One region of the Stenotrophomonas sp. GSD10 genome, then DNA from elsewhere that is predicted to be linked to it. Evidence: predicted binding sites of a transcription regulator. Region 1 holds the regulator's gene; the other holds the start of a gene.
What was found. Region 1 encodes sigma-54, which starts transcription at its own class of promoters, with help from an activator protein. Its sites were predicted from a motif close to TGGCACGNGCNTTGC; they were not measured.

Region 1 (7,142 bases):
GCAGCTGATGCACATTGAGGCTGCTGGTATCGATCACCGCGTCGGCTTCGCGCCGCAGCGGCGCGGTCAGTTCGCGTTCGCGGGCGATCGCCTCGGGCAGGGAAAGACCGAGCTGGCTCAGTGGATGCCGGCGGCGGGTGTCGGCATAGCGCTTGAGCACGGTCTCGTCGCTGGCCTCGAAGAACAGCACCTTCACTTCAACGCCGGCGTCGGTGGCCAGCTGCCGCCAGTCGCCCAGCTGGCTCAGGTCGGCCTGGCCGCGCACGTCGATACCCACCGCCAAGCGGCGCGGCGCGCGGCCGTCGTGGTTGTCCAGCAGGCTGCGCACGAAGTCCGGCAGCAGGTGGATCGGCAGGTTGTCCGAGCAGTAGTAGTCCTGGTCCTCGAAGGTCTTCAGGGCGACGGATTTACCCGAGCCGGACAGGCCGCTGACGATGATCAGGGTCGGGGCGGTGGGAGTGACGGTGCTCATGGACAGGCTCTTGGCAGGGCAGGGGGTCAGGGCGTTCGCCGTTCCAGCAGGTTGCTGTGGCGGGCGATGAACATCGCCGCAGGGTCGATGCCCTTGGTACGCAGGATATGCAGGCGGGTGGCCGCCTCGGTCAGCACGGCCAGGTTGCGGCCCGGCATCACCGGCAGGGTGATCAGCGGCACGTCCAGGTCCAGCACATGGCGGGTGCCCGAATCGCCGGTCAGGCGCTCGTAGCCATGCGGCGTGGGTTCGGTCATCGGCTTGGTCAGGTGGACGATCAGCCGAAGATACTTGTTCTTCTTTACAGCCGTGTCGCCGAACATCTCGCGCACGTTCAGCACGCCCAGGCCGCGCACTTCCAGCAGGTCCTGCAGCAGCTCCGGGCAGGTGCCATCGAGCACGTCGGGGGCGATCTGGGTGAACTCGGGGGCGTCGTCGGCCACCAGCCGGTGGCCACGGCTGAGCAGCTCCAGCGCCAGCTCGCTCTTGCCCGAGCCGGCCTCACCGGTGATCAGCACGCCGATGGAGTAGATCTCCATGAACACGCCATGCAGGATCACCCGCGGCGCCAGCGTGCGCGCCAGGTGGTAGGACAGATGGTTGAGCAGCTCGTGGCCGCGCTTGGGTGACAGCCACAGCGGCGTGCCGGATTCATCGGCGGCGGCGCGCAGGTCTTCCGGACAGGGCTGGTTGCGGGTCAGTACCAGCGCCAGCGGATGCGACTGCATGATCTTCTCGATCGTTTCCCAGCGCTGGCGCGGTTCCAGCGCATCCAGCCAGGACAGCTCCTCGGTGCCCAGGATCTGCACCTTGTTGGGGTAGATCGCATTGAGGTAGCCGGCCAGCGACGGGCGCCGCGAGACCGTGTTGCCGGCCTCCAGCTCGCGCTTCTCTCCGGACTGGCCGGCGGCCCAGCGCAGGCCGAGCCGCTCGCGCTGCTGTTCGAACAGTTCGCGTGCGGTGATGCTGGTATTCATGCGGCGCTCGCAGGTGGGGGCAGGTCCAGCGCCTGGCGCAGGGCCCGGGCGTCGCCGGCGTCACGCAGGGCCTGGCGGATCGCCGGCGAGGAGAACAGTTCGGCCAGCTCGGACAGCAGCATCAGGTGCTGGTGCGTGTAATGGGCGGGGACGGCGATCGCAAATACCAGGTCGACCGGTTCGTCGCCGCCGAAGTCGACCGGGGTGGCCAACCGCAGCAGGGCGCCGCGTGGGCGGTCCAGGGTCGGCGCGCGGCCGTGGGGGATGGCGATGCCGTGACCGATCGCCGTGCTGCCCAGCGCTTCACGCTGGCACAGGTTCAGGTAGATCTGTTCGGCGTTGGCCTGGCGGCAGGCCAGCAACCCGGCGGCGGCCTGCAGGACGCTGTCGCGGTCGGTGGCCGTGCAGAGCTGGGTCTGCACGGCCGCCAGGAGGTCATTCAGGGGCATGTCTGCGGGAAACGGTGGCGATCAGCCGCCATTGTCGCCCACCGGCAGCGGTGCGTGCTGCTGTTTTTTCTCCTTGTGCTTGATCACCAGGCGGTCAAGCTTGTCCGCAAGCACGTCGATCGCGGCATACATGGTCTGGCCGCCGGCCTCGGCGTGCAGGGTCTGCCCCGGAATGTTGAGGCTGGCGTCGACGTGGTGCTCGGTCTTCTGCAGCTTGAGGGTCACCCGCGCTTCGCAGTGCTGGTCGAAGTGTTTTCCGATCCGGGCCAGCTTCTCCTCTACATAGGACTGCAGGGCCGGGGTGACTTCGACGTCTTTGCCAAACGTTTCGATGCGCATCGGGTTTCTCCTGTGTTCGGATGTGCCAATGAACCTCTCCGCCGGGCGCGGCGGTGCGTCAAGCGATTCTGACCCTTTCGTGCGAGGCGGAGATGTTCATGGCTTCACGATACTTCGCCACGGTGCGCCGCGCTACTGGAATTCCCGACGATTTGAGCAGGTCAGCCAGCTTGGCGTCAGAAAGCGGCTTGCGCGGGTTCTCATCGTCGATCAGGCGCCGGATCATCGCCTGGATGGCGGTGCTGGAGGCCTCGCCGCCGCCGTCGGTATCGATGCCCGAGGCGAAGAAGGCACGCAGCGGCAGGGTGCCGCGCGGGGTGCGCACATGCTTGCGGGCGATCGCGCGCGACACCGTCGATTCGTGCAGGCCCAGTTCGGCGGCGATCTCGCGCAGGGTCAGCGGGCGCAGCGCCTGTTCGCCGAATTCGAGGAATCCGGCCTGTTGCAGGATCAGGCTGCGCACCACCCGCAGCAGGGTCTCGCCACGCTGCTGCAGGCCCTTGAGCAGCCAGCGCGCTTCCTGCAGCTGGGCGCGCAGATAGCCTGCATCGGCGTCGCCACAGCGGCGGATCAACTGTTCATAGCCACGGTGGATCACCACCTTCGGCCCGGCATGCCCGGCCAGTGCCGCGCGCCAGACACCGTTCTGCCGCCACACCACGACGTCCGGCACCACGTAGGTGTCCTGCGACAGCGGCGCGATCTGCGTGCCCGGGCGTGGGTCCAGCGAGCGCAACAGGGCCACGGCGGTCTCGACCTCGGCCAGCGGCTGCTTCAGTTCGTGGGCAAGCCCGGACACGCCACTGCGCGGCAGTCGTTCCAGCGGGCCTGCGGCAATCTGCCGCGCCAGCGCCAGGCCGGGCGTGTCCTCGTCCAGCACCTCCAGCTGCAGCTGCAGGCATTCGCCCAGCGTACGCGCGGCCACGCCCACCGGATCGAAACGCTGGATGCGATGCAGTAGCGCCAGGATCTCATCTTCGTCGGCATGGATCGCCGGCAGCAGGGTTTCGGCGATGGTTGCCAGCGGCTCGCGCAGGTAGCCATCGTCGTCCAGTGCATCGATCAGCGCCGCGCCGATGCTGCGGTCACGCGCCGACAGATGCGACAGGTGCAGCTGCCACAGCAGATGGTCGGCCAGGGTTTCGGTTTCGGCCACGCGCTCGGCGGCGCTGCCGGTGTCGTCATCGTCATCGAAGCTGCCGCCGCTGCCGGCGGCACTCCAGTCCAGCTCGGCCGGCGCCCAGTCGTCGCCGCTGTCGCTGCGTTCGGCCGGGGCCTCGCTGTCGCTGCCGTCGCTGCCCTCGTTGGCCGCGTTGCCGTCGCTGCCGTCGGCCCAGTCCAGCAGCGGATTGCTTTCCACCGCTTGGGCGATCTCCAGCTCCAGCTCGGTGGTGGACATCTGCAGCAGCTTGATCGCCTGCTGCAACTGGGGCGTGAGCACCAGGTGCTGTCCCAACGATGTCTGCAGCCGAGTCTTCATGCCAGTGCCGAACGGAAGGAAAGGGACCCGGCGCCTGCGATCACAGCTTGAAGGAATCCCCAAGGTAAACGCGACGTACGTCGGCGTTGTCCAGGATCGCCTCCGGCGACCCCTGGGCGAGCACGCTGCCCTCGGCGAGGATATACGCGCGGTCACAGATTCCCAAGGTCTCGCGCACGTTGTGGTCGGTGATCAGCACACCGATGCCGCGCTGCTTGAGATGGGTGACGATGCGCTGGATTTCGCCGACCGAGATCGGGTCGACACCGGCGAACGGTTCATCGAGCAGGATCAGGCGCGGCTGTGCGGCCAGGGCTCGGGCGATCTCGCAACGGCGGCGCTCGCCACCGGACAGGCTGGCGCCGAGCTGGTCGGCGACGTGGCCCAGCTGCAGCTCGTCGAGCAGGCTGTTCAATTCGCGCTCGCGGCCGGCCGAATCCAGGTCTTCGCGCAGTTCCAGCACCAGGCGGATGTTGTCGGCCACGGTCAGCTTGCGGAACACCGACGGCTCCTGCGGCAGGTAGCCCACGCCCTGCTTGGCGCGGGTGTACATCGGGTCGCCGGTGATGTCCTTGCCGTCGAGCACGATGCTGCCGGCATCGGCGGCGACCAGGCCGACGATCATGTAGAAGCAGGTGGTCTTGCCGGCGCCGTTGGGGCCCAGCAGGCCGACCACTTCGCCGGCATCGAGGGTCAGCCCGAAGTCCTTGACGACTTCGCGCTGCTTGTACTTCTTGCGCAGGCCCTGGGCGACGAGCATTACTTCTTGCTCCCGGCCGGCGCCGCCGCCGGCGTCTTGTTCTTGGGCGGGATAACGGTGCGCACGCGGCTGCCGTCGCCACCGGAGTTCATCTCGCCGCTGCGGGTGTTGTAGACCATGCGCTGGCCGGCATTGGTGCCGCGCGCGCTGGTGACCTTGTAGTTGCCGGTCAGGGTGATGATCTCGGTCTTGATGTCGTAGTCGATGCGGTCGGCCAGCGCGTCCATCCAGGTGCCGTCATCGAGCTGCTGCTTCATCTTGGCCTGCTTGCCGGTGAACACCACACGCACCGCTTCGCCGTCCTTGAGGTAGATCTCGGCCTCGGACGAGCGCAGGTCCAGCGTGCCCTGGGTGATGATCACGCCCTGCGACAGCACGGTCTTGCCGTCGCCGGTGAGCATGCCCGACTGTGCGCCGGAATCGATGTGCATGTCTTCGTTGCGGTCGGTGGACTTGGCGAAGGCAGCGCTGGGCACAAGAAGACCGAGCGCGAGTACGGCTGCAAAGGGAATCTTCATCGGGGTCCGTTCTACCGGTGGGGCCTCCCGGCGGACCGGGGGCGGGTGGGTGGGCTGTCCGCCTTGCGCCGGTCCGGAGACGTCGCAGGCGGGCGGCGGAATCAGCGTCGGGGCGTGTAGCGGCCCTTGGACTGGCTGAGGAAATGATACGTGTTGTTCTTCGAATCCACCTCGAAACCCACACCGGACTGTTCCATGCCCGGACGGGTCATGGTGACCAGGGCATCGGTGCGGGCGCGGCTGTCCTTGGGGAACACGTCCAGGTGGTCGGTGCGGAAGGTGGTGGGCACCACGCCCGGGCCGGCCGGGCTGTCGCCGGCGACGTTGCCGCGCAGCTTCATTTCATCGCCCTTGGCGCTGAGCCAACCGGTTTCGGCGCGCAGGGTCCAGTGCTTGCCATCCTTGTCGGGCATCTCGAACAACGGGGTGGCGATGGAGATGGTCTGGTCACCGCGCTGGCGCTCCAGCAGCGGCGCCCGCAGGGTGGTCGATTCCTTGCCGTGCTCATCCAGTGCCACGATCTGGAAATCGTGCAGCACGTAGTCCACGCCCAGTTCCTGGCTGTCGTTGGCCGGGCCCTTGTCGCGGTTGCGCAGGGCGGCCCAGCTGCTGAGCAGGGCCGCCAGCAGCAGGCCGATGCCCAGCACGGTGCGCCAGTTCAGTGTCGGCAGGTTCATGCGCCGAACCTCGCCAGCGCGGCGTCCACGTGGCCCTGTGCGGCCAGCAGGATGTCGCACAGTTCACGGGCCGCGCCACGACCGCCCTCGGCCCGGGTCTGCCAGTGCACGCGCTCGGCAATCCACGGGTGGGCATTGGCCGGGGCCACCGCCAGGCCCACCGCGCCCAGCGGCGCCAGGTCGGGCAGATCGTCGCCCATGAACGCCACCTGGTGCAGCCCGATGCCGTGCCTGGCGCACAACGCCTGCACGCTGGCCAGCTTGTCGCCCACTGCGATCTGGGTATCGATGCCCAGGTCGGCGCCGCGCTTGAGCGCGGACTGGCTGTTGCGCGCGGTGATCAGCACGGGGTGGATGCCGTGCTGCTGCAGCAGTTTCAGGCCCAGGCCATCCTGCACGAAGTACGCCTTGCTCTCGTTGCCGTCCTTGTCGTAGTACAGCCGACCGTCGGTGAGGGTGCCGTCCACGTCGAAGCAGGCCAGGCGGATGCCGGCCGCCGTGGCGTGCAGGGGAGCGGGAAAGGCGGACAGGGGGACCAGGGCATCAGGGCGACAGACTCGGTGGCGGCAGGAAGGGCATTACAGACTGAATGGGGTCTACGGACTGTCGGTTAAACCACCCGGGCCCGCAACAGGTCATGAATGTTCAGGGCGCCGACCGCCCGGCCCTGGCCATCAACCACGATCAGGCCGTTGATCTTCTGGGTTTCCATCTGCCGGGCGGCTTCCACAGCCAGCTGGTCGGCACCGATGGTGCGTGGGTTGCGGGTCATCACATCGGCGATCCTGGCGGTACGCACATCCAGCGCACTGTCCAGCGCACGGCGCAGGTCGCCGTCGGTGAACAGGCCGATCAGCACGCCATCGGCGTCCACCACGGCGGTCATGCCGAGCCGTTTGCGGCTCATTTCCACCAGCGCTTCGCTGAGGCTGGCGTCGGCCGGGACCTTGGGCAGGTCGTCGCCGGTGTGCATGACGTCGGTGATGTGCAGCAGCAGGCGGCGGCCGAGGCTGCCGGCCGGATGCGAGCGGGCGAAATCATCGGCGGTGAAGCCACGGGCGTCGAGCAGGGCCACCGCCAGCGCATCGCCCATCGCCAGCGAGGCGGTGGTGCTGGAGGTGGGGGCCAGTGCCAGCGGGCAGGCCTCGGCCGGTACGCTGACGTCCAGGTGCACGTCGGCCGCGGCAGCCAGGCTCGACTGCGGGCGGCCGGTCATGGAAATCAGCACGTTGCCCTGGCGCTTGAGCACCGGCAGCAGCATCAGCACCTCGTCCGACTCGCCCGAATAGGACAGGGCCAGCACCACGTCGTCCTCGGTGATCATGCCCAGGTCGCCATGGCCGGCCTCGCCCGGGTGCACGTAGAACGCCGGGGTGCCGGTGGAGGCCAGGGTGGCGGCGATCTTGCGCGCGATATGCCCGGACTTGCCCATGCCGGTGGCGACCACCCGGCCGCGGCTGGCCAGGATCA
Region 2 (7,142 bases), 1.1 Mb from region 1:
CGCGGGTCCATCCACTTCAGCGCGTCCAGGCCGGTGGTGTTGCGGCCGAGCAGGATGCGGTCGATCAGGTTGCCGGCCTTTTCGCTGCCCAGCGCCTGCACCAGCATGTTGCGGATGTAGTCATCCGAGCCCACGCCCAGCGAGGTCTTCGAGCCCAGTTCCTGGCCGAACTGGTCCATCACCCGCTCCACCTGCTCGCGGGTGATGTCGGTCATGGTGGCCATGGCGATGCCGATCTTCTGCACTTCCTTGGGCTCCATGTGGCGCAGCACTTCGGCTGCGTCCAGCTCACCCAGGGACAGCAGCAGCACGGCGGCGCGCTGCACGCCGGTCAATTGCGGCTCAGTCATTGGCCACCCAACCCTTGACCACCTGGGCCACACGCTTGGAGTCGGTCTTCACGGCTTCACGCGCCATCCGCAGTCGTTCCTCGTAAGAATCCACCGGCAGGGCCAGTGCATCCGGCCCTCCCAGGCTGGCCCGGTCCGCGCCCAGTGCCGGCAGCGGGAGGCCATCGTCGTCCACCAGCTGCACGTCCGCGGTGTGCGGCTCCAGTGCCTGGTTCTCGTTCTTCTTGCCCTGGCCGGTGATCGCACGCAGCGCCGGGCGCAGTACGCCGAACAGCAGCGCCAGTACCACCACGGCGCCCAGCAGCATGCGCCCGGCATCGTGCACCCAGGGCAGCTCCCACCAGGCCGGGCCTTCGACCGGGGTGGTGTCGCGCACGAACGGGGCGTTCATCACCGACACGGTGTCGCCGCGCTCGGCGTTGAAACCGACCGCCTGCTTGACCAGGGCCTCAACGCGGGTCAGTTCGGCGGCCGACAGCGGCTGCGGGCTGACCTTGCCGTTGGCACCGGCACGCGGCACGTTGTCCACCAGCACCGCCACCGAGACACGCTTGATGCGCCCGGCCGGCTGCCGGGTGTGCTGCAGGGTGCGGTCCAGCTCGTAGTTGCGGGTGGCGTTCTTGCTGCTTTCGGTCGGCGCCTGCGCGGTGGCGGGGGCGGCCTGCTGGCCCGGCGGGCTGTTGCTGGTCGCGCCCGGCACGCCCTGCGGGCCCGGGGTGCTGGTGGTGTTCTCGCTCATCTGCTCGCTGCGCAGCTTCTGCGGTTCACCGTTGTAGAGTTCGCGGGCTTCCTCGGTCACCGAGAAGTCCATGTCCACGCTCACTTCCGGATTGACGCGGCCGGGGCCGGTCATCGGTTCCAGCAGTTCGCGGATGCGCTGGTTGAACGAGGTTTCCTGGCGGCGCACCTGCTCGAACTGTGCGGCGTTGACGGCCGCTTCGCTGTTCGGATCGCTGACGCTGAGCATGCGCCCGCTCTGGTCGACCACCGTCACGCGTTCGGGCGCCAGGTCGGGAATGCTGGCTGCCACCATGTGCACGATGGCGTCCACCTGGCTGCGTTCCAGCTGCTGGCCGCCACGCAGTTCCAGGGTGACCGAGGCACTGGCCACGTCGCGCTGGCGGGTGAAGGCGCTGGGCTTGGGAATGGCCAGGTGCACGCGTGAGTCGCGCACCGGGCGCAGCGTGTTGATGGTGCGCGACAGCTCGGTTTCCAGCGCGTGCTGGTAGCGAGCGCTTTCCACGAACTGGCTGACGCCGAAGCCGGGATCGCGTTCCATCAGCTCGAAGCCCAGCTTGCCGCTGTCGGTCAGGCCGGAGCCGGCCAGCTTCAGGCGGGCATCGTGCAGGTTCTTTTCCGGCACGGTGATGCCACCGGTGGCCGGATCGAGGGCGAACGGAATCTGCGCGGCGCGCAGCAGGTCGGTGGCTTCAGCGGTGGCCTTCTGGTCCAGGCCGGTGTAGAGCGGCACCATGCCCGGCTTCTGCGACCAGAAGAACACGGCCAGGCCCGCCGCCACCGCCACGGCGATCATTGCCATCAGGCCGAGCCGACGGGTGATCTGAAGGCTCTGCAGGCGGTCGAACCATTGCCCGGCCTTCTCGGCGTTCAGGCTGTCCTTGGAAAGCGTCAGTGCCATGCGTCAACGTTCCTTACAGCGGCATGTTCATCACGTCCTGGTAGGCCTGGACGAGACGGTTGCGGACTTCCACGGTGGCGCGGAAGGCGATCTGGGACTGCTGCGAGGCGACCATCACCTTGGCCAGGTCGGCGCTGGGGTCGCCCAGTTCGAAGGCCTTGGCCAGCGCGCCGGATTTCTGCTGCGCATCGTTGACGCCGGCGATCGCACCGCGCAGGGTCTCGGTGAAGCTGGCCGGCTGCGCCTGCGGGGCATCCAGGACCGCTCCCGGCAGGGCATTGCTGCGCGGCGCTTCGGCCAGCGGGTTGAGTGCCGGCTGTCCCATCTGGGTCTGATAGGAGCGGATCTGCGAAAGGATCGACGTGACGGAGTGGGACATCTGCAACGGTTCCAGAAACAGGGGATGGGGTTGTCTGCTGGAGCAGGTGCAAGTGCCGTGCCGAAACCGGTTTTCGATTCAGTGAAGTGAGGGTGGGGGTGTGTTTTGCGGGGTTGCACCCTGCTCCCGCGGTAGTGCCGGCCGCTGGCCGGCAACCTCAACAGCAACAGCTGGGCTTTCCGTGGGATGGCGGGGTGGGTCCGGTTGCGGGGGACGCCGTAAATCCGTCCCTGGGGCTCGGTCGCGCCATCCATGGCGCTCACGCTCCCGCAACCGGACCCACCCCGCCTTCGACAGTTGGCCGCGATCTGTTGGAACCTGCTGCTGATGGTGGGTGCCGACCGTTGGTCGGCACTAATCGGATGGGGTCAGATCCCGTTGCAACGCAGCGGGCTCTGACCCCGGTCGTGGCGCCATTTAACCGGCGTCGGTTTTCTGGCCTACGGCTGCAGGGTCCAGCGGCCGGAATTCTGGCGCTGGCGCGGTGCGATGGGGCCGTCGTGCTGGGTGTAGATGAAACGGCCCTGGCGATCGCTCAGGCAGGTCAGCAGCAGGGTGTAGTGGGCGGGGCCGCCCGGGTGGGCCTCGGTCATCTGGATTTCCGCGATATGCGGCGCCAGGCGCTGATAGCGGTAGCTGCCGCCGATGCGCAGGTCGGTGCCGAGGATTTCCAGCACGTACTGGCTGCCGGCGAAGCTGACCTGCACCATGCGCCCGGCGTTGGGGTTGTCGGGCGCATACAGCGGGTCGCTGAGGTTGGTGAACTGGCGCTGGTCCAGCGTGGCGGGCAGGGTGCAGTTGGCGGCGGCAGCCAGGGTCGGGCAGAGCAGGGCGGTGAGCAGGGTAAGGCGTTGCACGATGGAACCTCCTTAGGAGTGTTCCTGCCATGCTCCGCATCGCAGCTGCGTTGTCTTTAGGAAAACGTGCAAATGCATCGGGGTCAGATCCCTTTCGGCAGGAAAGGGATCTGACCCCGGGTTCTGGAAACACCAACGCCCGGGCAAGCCCAGGCGTTCGTGCCCCCTTCATGCGGGTGACGCAGTTCAGCTGGCCAGTTCGGCCTGCTCGCGTTCGATGCCGTACTTGCGCAGCTTTTCCACCAGGGTGGTGCGGCGCAGGCCAAGCAGCTGGGCGGCGTGGGCGACGACGCCCTGGGTGCGTTCCAGTGCTTCGTTGATCAGGCCCAGTTCGATGTTGGCCATGTGGTTGCGCAGGTCCAGGCCGTCATCGGGCAATGCCGCCGGTGCGGCGGCGCGATTGACCGCGATGCCGTGTTCCAGCGCCGGTTGGTTGCCACTGCCCGGGGTGTGGAACGAGAAGCTGCGCAGGTCCAGGCGTTCTTCACTGGCCACCGGCGGCGCCGGAGCCGCAACCGGGGCGACAGCCAGTGCGGTATCGCCACGGTAGCGGGCCGGCAGGTCCTGCACGCGCACCGAACCGCCCGGATGCAGCACCGCCAGGCGCTCGACCAGGTTGGTCAGTTCGCGCACGTTGCCCGGCCATTCGTAGCCGGCCAGGGCCTGCAGGGCCTCCGCGGTGAAGCGCACTTCGCCACGGCCGGTGCGGGCCAGCTGCGCGGCGATGGTTTCCACCAGCGCGGGCAGGTCCTCGCGGCGTTCGCGCAGGGCCGGCACGTCGATGGGGAACACGTTCAGGCGGTAGAACAGATCCTCGCGGAACTTGCCCTCGGCAATGCGGGTTTCCAGGTCGCGATGGGTCGCGGCGACCACGCGCACATTGCAGCGGATGGTCTGGTTGCCGCCCACCCGCTCGAAGCTGCGTTCCTGCAGCACGCGCAGCAGCTTGACCTGCATCGGCAGGCTCATGTCGCCGATTTCATCCAGCAGCAGGGTGCCGCCCTCGGCCATTTCGAAACGGCCTTTGCGCGCGGTCAGTGCGCCGGTGAAAGCGCCCTTCTCGTGGCCGAACAGTTCGCTTTCCAGCAGGTCGGCCGGAATGGCACCGCAGTTGATCGCCACGAACGGGCCATCACGACGCGGCGAGCGCTGGTGGATCGCACGCGAGACCACTTCCTTGCCGGTGCCCGATTCGCCCAGCACGAGCACGGTGGTATCGAACGCGGCCACCTGCTCGATCATGGTGCGCAGTTCGGTAACGGCCGGGCCATTGCCGGTCGGTCCCTGGTCCTGCACGGCACCGGCCTGGTGCTCGGCATCCAGGCGCTTGAGGCTGGCGCGGCGCAGCAGGGCTTCCATCTGCGCGTGACGCAGTGGCGTTTCCAGCGACCAGATGTTGGCTTCGTGCAGGCCATGCAGCTGCGCGAAGGCAGCGGCATCACCATCGGCCAGCAGCACCGGTGGCGGCAGGCTGCTGCCGCCCAGCCAGTGGTACAGCGCCGTGCTGGCGGCGCTGTCGTCCAGGCTGCCGACGATCACCGCCATCCAGTCGTTCTGGCGCTGCCGGCCCAGGTCGAAGTCTGCCGCGTCGGAAACCCAGCGCGGATTGAAGTCCATGAATTCCAGCAGGGCAACGGTGCGCTCGGCGCGCACGGCGTCGTTGTCCAGCACCAGGATGCGCGATTCGCTCACGATCGATCCTCCCTGAGGCCTTCCAGGATCGGCATGACTTCCTGGATGTAGGACAGCTTGCTGACGAAATTGTCGGCGCCGGCGCGCAGCGCGTGTTCGCGGTGCTCGGCGTCGTCGAAGTGGCTGGCGATCACGATGTAGGGGGCATCGTCCTGCGACTTGATCAGGCGGGTGGCCTGCAGGCCGCCCATTTCCGGCATGGCCAGGTCCATCAGCACCACCTGCGGGCGCAGCGTCTCCGAACGTTCGATGGCTTCCAGGCCGTTGCCGGCACTGCCGACGATCTGCAGCCAGTCGATCTTGCGGAAATGACGCATCGCCGCATTGATGAAGCCCTCGTGGTCATCGACCAGCAGGACCGTGAGCTTGTTCATGTCCAACATCCTTTTCAGCCCACCCGGGCCAGCTGCGGTTGCCTGGCGCTGAGCCGGCGCCGTTCGCGGGCCGGGGCGATATCCAGTTGTTCTCGGTATTTTGCGACGGTTCGGCGTGCAATGTTCACCCCTGGCGTGACAGCAGGCCGGCGATGGCCTCATCGGCCAGCGGGCGGCCGGCCGGCTCGGCGTCGATCAGGCGCCGGACCATGGCCTTGACCGCCTGGCCGGAGACGCTGGCACCTTCCAGGCGCACGGCGAAGAAGTGCTTCAGTTCGAAGGTGCCGCGCGGGGTCTGCAGGAACTTGCCGGTGGTGATGCGCGAGACGGTGGACTCGTGCATGCCGATCTCCTCGGCCACTTCCTTCAGGGTCAGTGGCGCCATGGCTTCCTCGCCACGCACCAGGAACGCGGCTTGGCGCTCGACGATCACCCGCGCGGTGCGCAGCAGCGTGTCATAGCGCATCGACAGGCCGCGGCTGAACCAGCGTGCTTCCTGCAGCATCTCGCGCAGCGCCGGGGCGGCCTCGCTGCTGTCGGCCAGCGCCTGTTCGTACTGGCTGTTGATCGAGACGCGGCGGCTGGTGGCCGGGTTCAGCGCCACCTTCCATTGATTGTCGGCATGCCAGGCGACCACGTCCGGTACCACCACGGCGTTGCGCTCGGGCAGCAGGCTGTCGCCCGGGCGCGGTTGCAGCGAGAGGATCAGGCGCACCGCCTCGCGCACGTCGTCGATCTCGGCGTCGTGCTGGCGGGCGAGGGCGGGGTAGTCATGCGCGGCCAGCGCGTCCAGTGCGCCGTCCAGGATGCGCACGGCCAGGTGCCGCGCAGGCACCACGCCATGCAGGCTGCGCAGCTGCGCCAACAGGCCCTCGCGCAGATCCTGCGCGGCCATGCCGGCCGGCTCGCCATGCAGCAGCTGCTGGCGGATGGCTTCCACGCCGTCGGCGGCGATGTCGAACTGTGCACTGGCCAGCAGCTGCAGCTGGTCCAGCGGTGCCTGCAGATAGCCGGCCTCGTCACAATGGTCCAGCCAGAACGCCGCCACCGCCAGCTGGCGATCGTCCATGTCCAGCGACAGGCGCTGCAGCACGCGCAGCTGCGGATCGCTCGATTCGCCTGCGGCGATGCGCGCCATGCGGTCGTCATCACCGTCCTGCCAGCTGGCGCCGGTGACATCCCACATCGACGACTCGGGCAGTTCGTCGAAGGCGGCGGTGTCCAGCGTGGTGGCGCTGGCATCGTTGGCGTCGGCGGCAGGCGTTTCGGCCTCTTCGATCTCCAGCAGCGGGTTGGAGTCCAGCAGGCGCTGGATTTCCTGTTCCAGGTGCAGGCCATCGAGCTGCAGCAGCCGGATCGACTGCAGCAGCTGCGGGGTGAGGTGAAGTTGTTGGCCCAGCTGGGTCGAGAGTGCAGCCTTCATCGTGGTTCCCCGGCACCGCTCCCCGGCGCCTTGTGGAACGCATCTTGCTTTTCATCCGGCGCAGGCGGAATCGGGGGTTCCTGAGGGGCTTGGTGGTTGTCCCGACAGCGTGTAGGGAAACCCCCTACAAGGGCGCGGGATATTGACGAAGGTCGCCGCCAAGTCATTGATTGGCCGTGGAGACGAGGCAGGATCCGCTGTGGGTGGTGTACGGATTCCTGTCGGGGCGCGTCGGGGCGACGGGATTTCGTCGCCGATGCCGGGTGTCGCGCGTTGGTAGAGTCGACTGCCGGTAGAGTCGACTGCCGGTAGAGTCGACCGCCGGTAGAGTCGACTGTTAGTCGACTGCTCTCCAACCGCCCCAGCAAAAATCCCGCGCTCCGCGCGCAAGTCGACTGACAGTCGACTCTACCGGGCATTTTTTCCGC

Region 2: the regulator sigma-54 is predicted to act here: its motif matches at 2,417-2,431, upstream of fliE (flagellar hook-basal body complex protein FliE).

The regions. Positions count from the first base shown of each region.
Region 1 covers NZ_JAOCMC010000002.1:688,436-695,577, forward strand. The annotation lists gene rapZ (RNase adapter RapZ) at 1-472, opposite strand, end outside; gene hprK (HPr(Ser) kinase/phosphatase) at 499-1,449, opposite strand; gene N4G47_RS03375 (PTS sugar transporter subunit IIA) at 1,446-1,898, opposite strand; gene hpf (ribosome hibernation-promoting factor, HPF/YfiA family) at 1,920-2,237, opposite strand; gene N4G47_RS03385 (RNA polymerase factor sigma-54) at 2,296-3,717, opposite strand; gene lptB (LPS export ABC transporter ATP-binding protein) at 3,758-4,477, opposite strand; gene lptA (lipopolysaccharide transport periplasmic protein LptA) at 4,477-4,995, opposite strand; gene lptC (LPS export ABC transporter periplasmic protein LptC) at 5,097-5,672, opposite strand; gene N4G47_RS03405 (KdsC family phosphatase) at 5,669-6,211, opposite strand; gene N4G47_RS03410 (KpsF/GutQ family sugar-phosphate isomerase) at 6,283-7,142, opposite strand, start outside.
Region 2 covers NZ_JAOCMC010000002.1:1,791,957-1,799,098, forward strand. The annotation lists gene fliG (flagellar motor switch protein FliG) at 1-335, opposite strand, end outside; gene fliF (flagellar basal-body MS-ring/collar protein FliF) at 343-1,989, opposite strand; gene fliE (flagellar hook-basal body complex protein FliE) at 2,003-2,368, opposite strand; gene N4G47_RS08520 (hypothetical protein) at 2,809-3,225, opposite strand; gene N4G47_RS08525 (sigma-54 dependent transcriptional regulator) at 3,412-4,917, opposite strand; gene N4G47_RS08530 (response regulator) at 4,914-5,291, opposite strand; partial or broken gene rpoN (RNA polymerase factor sigma-54) at 5,306-6,714, opposite strand.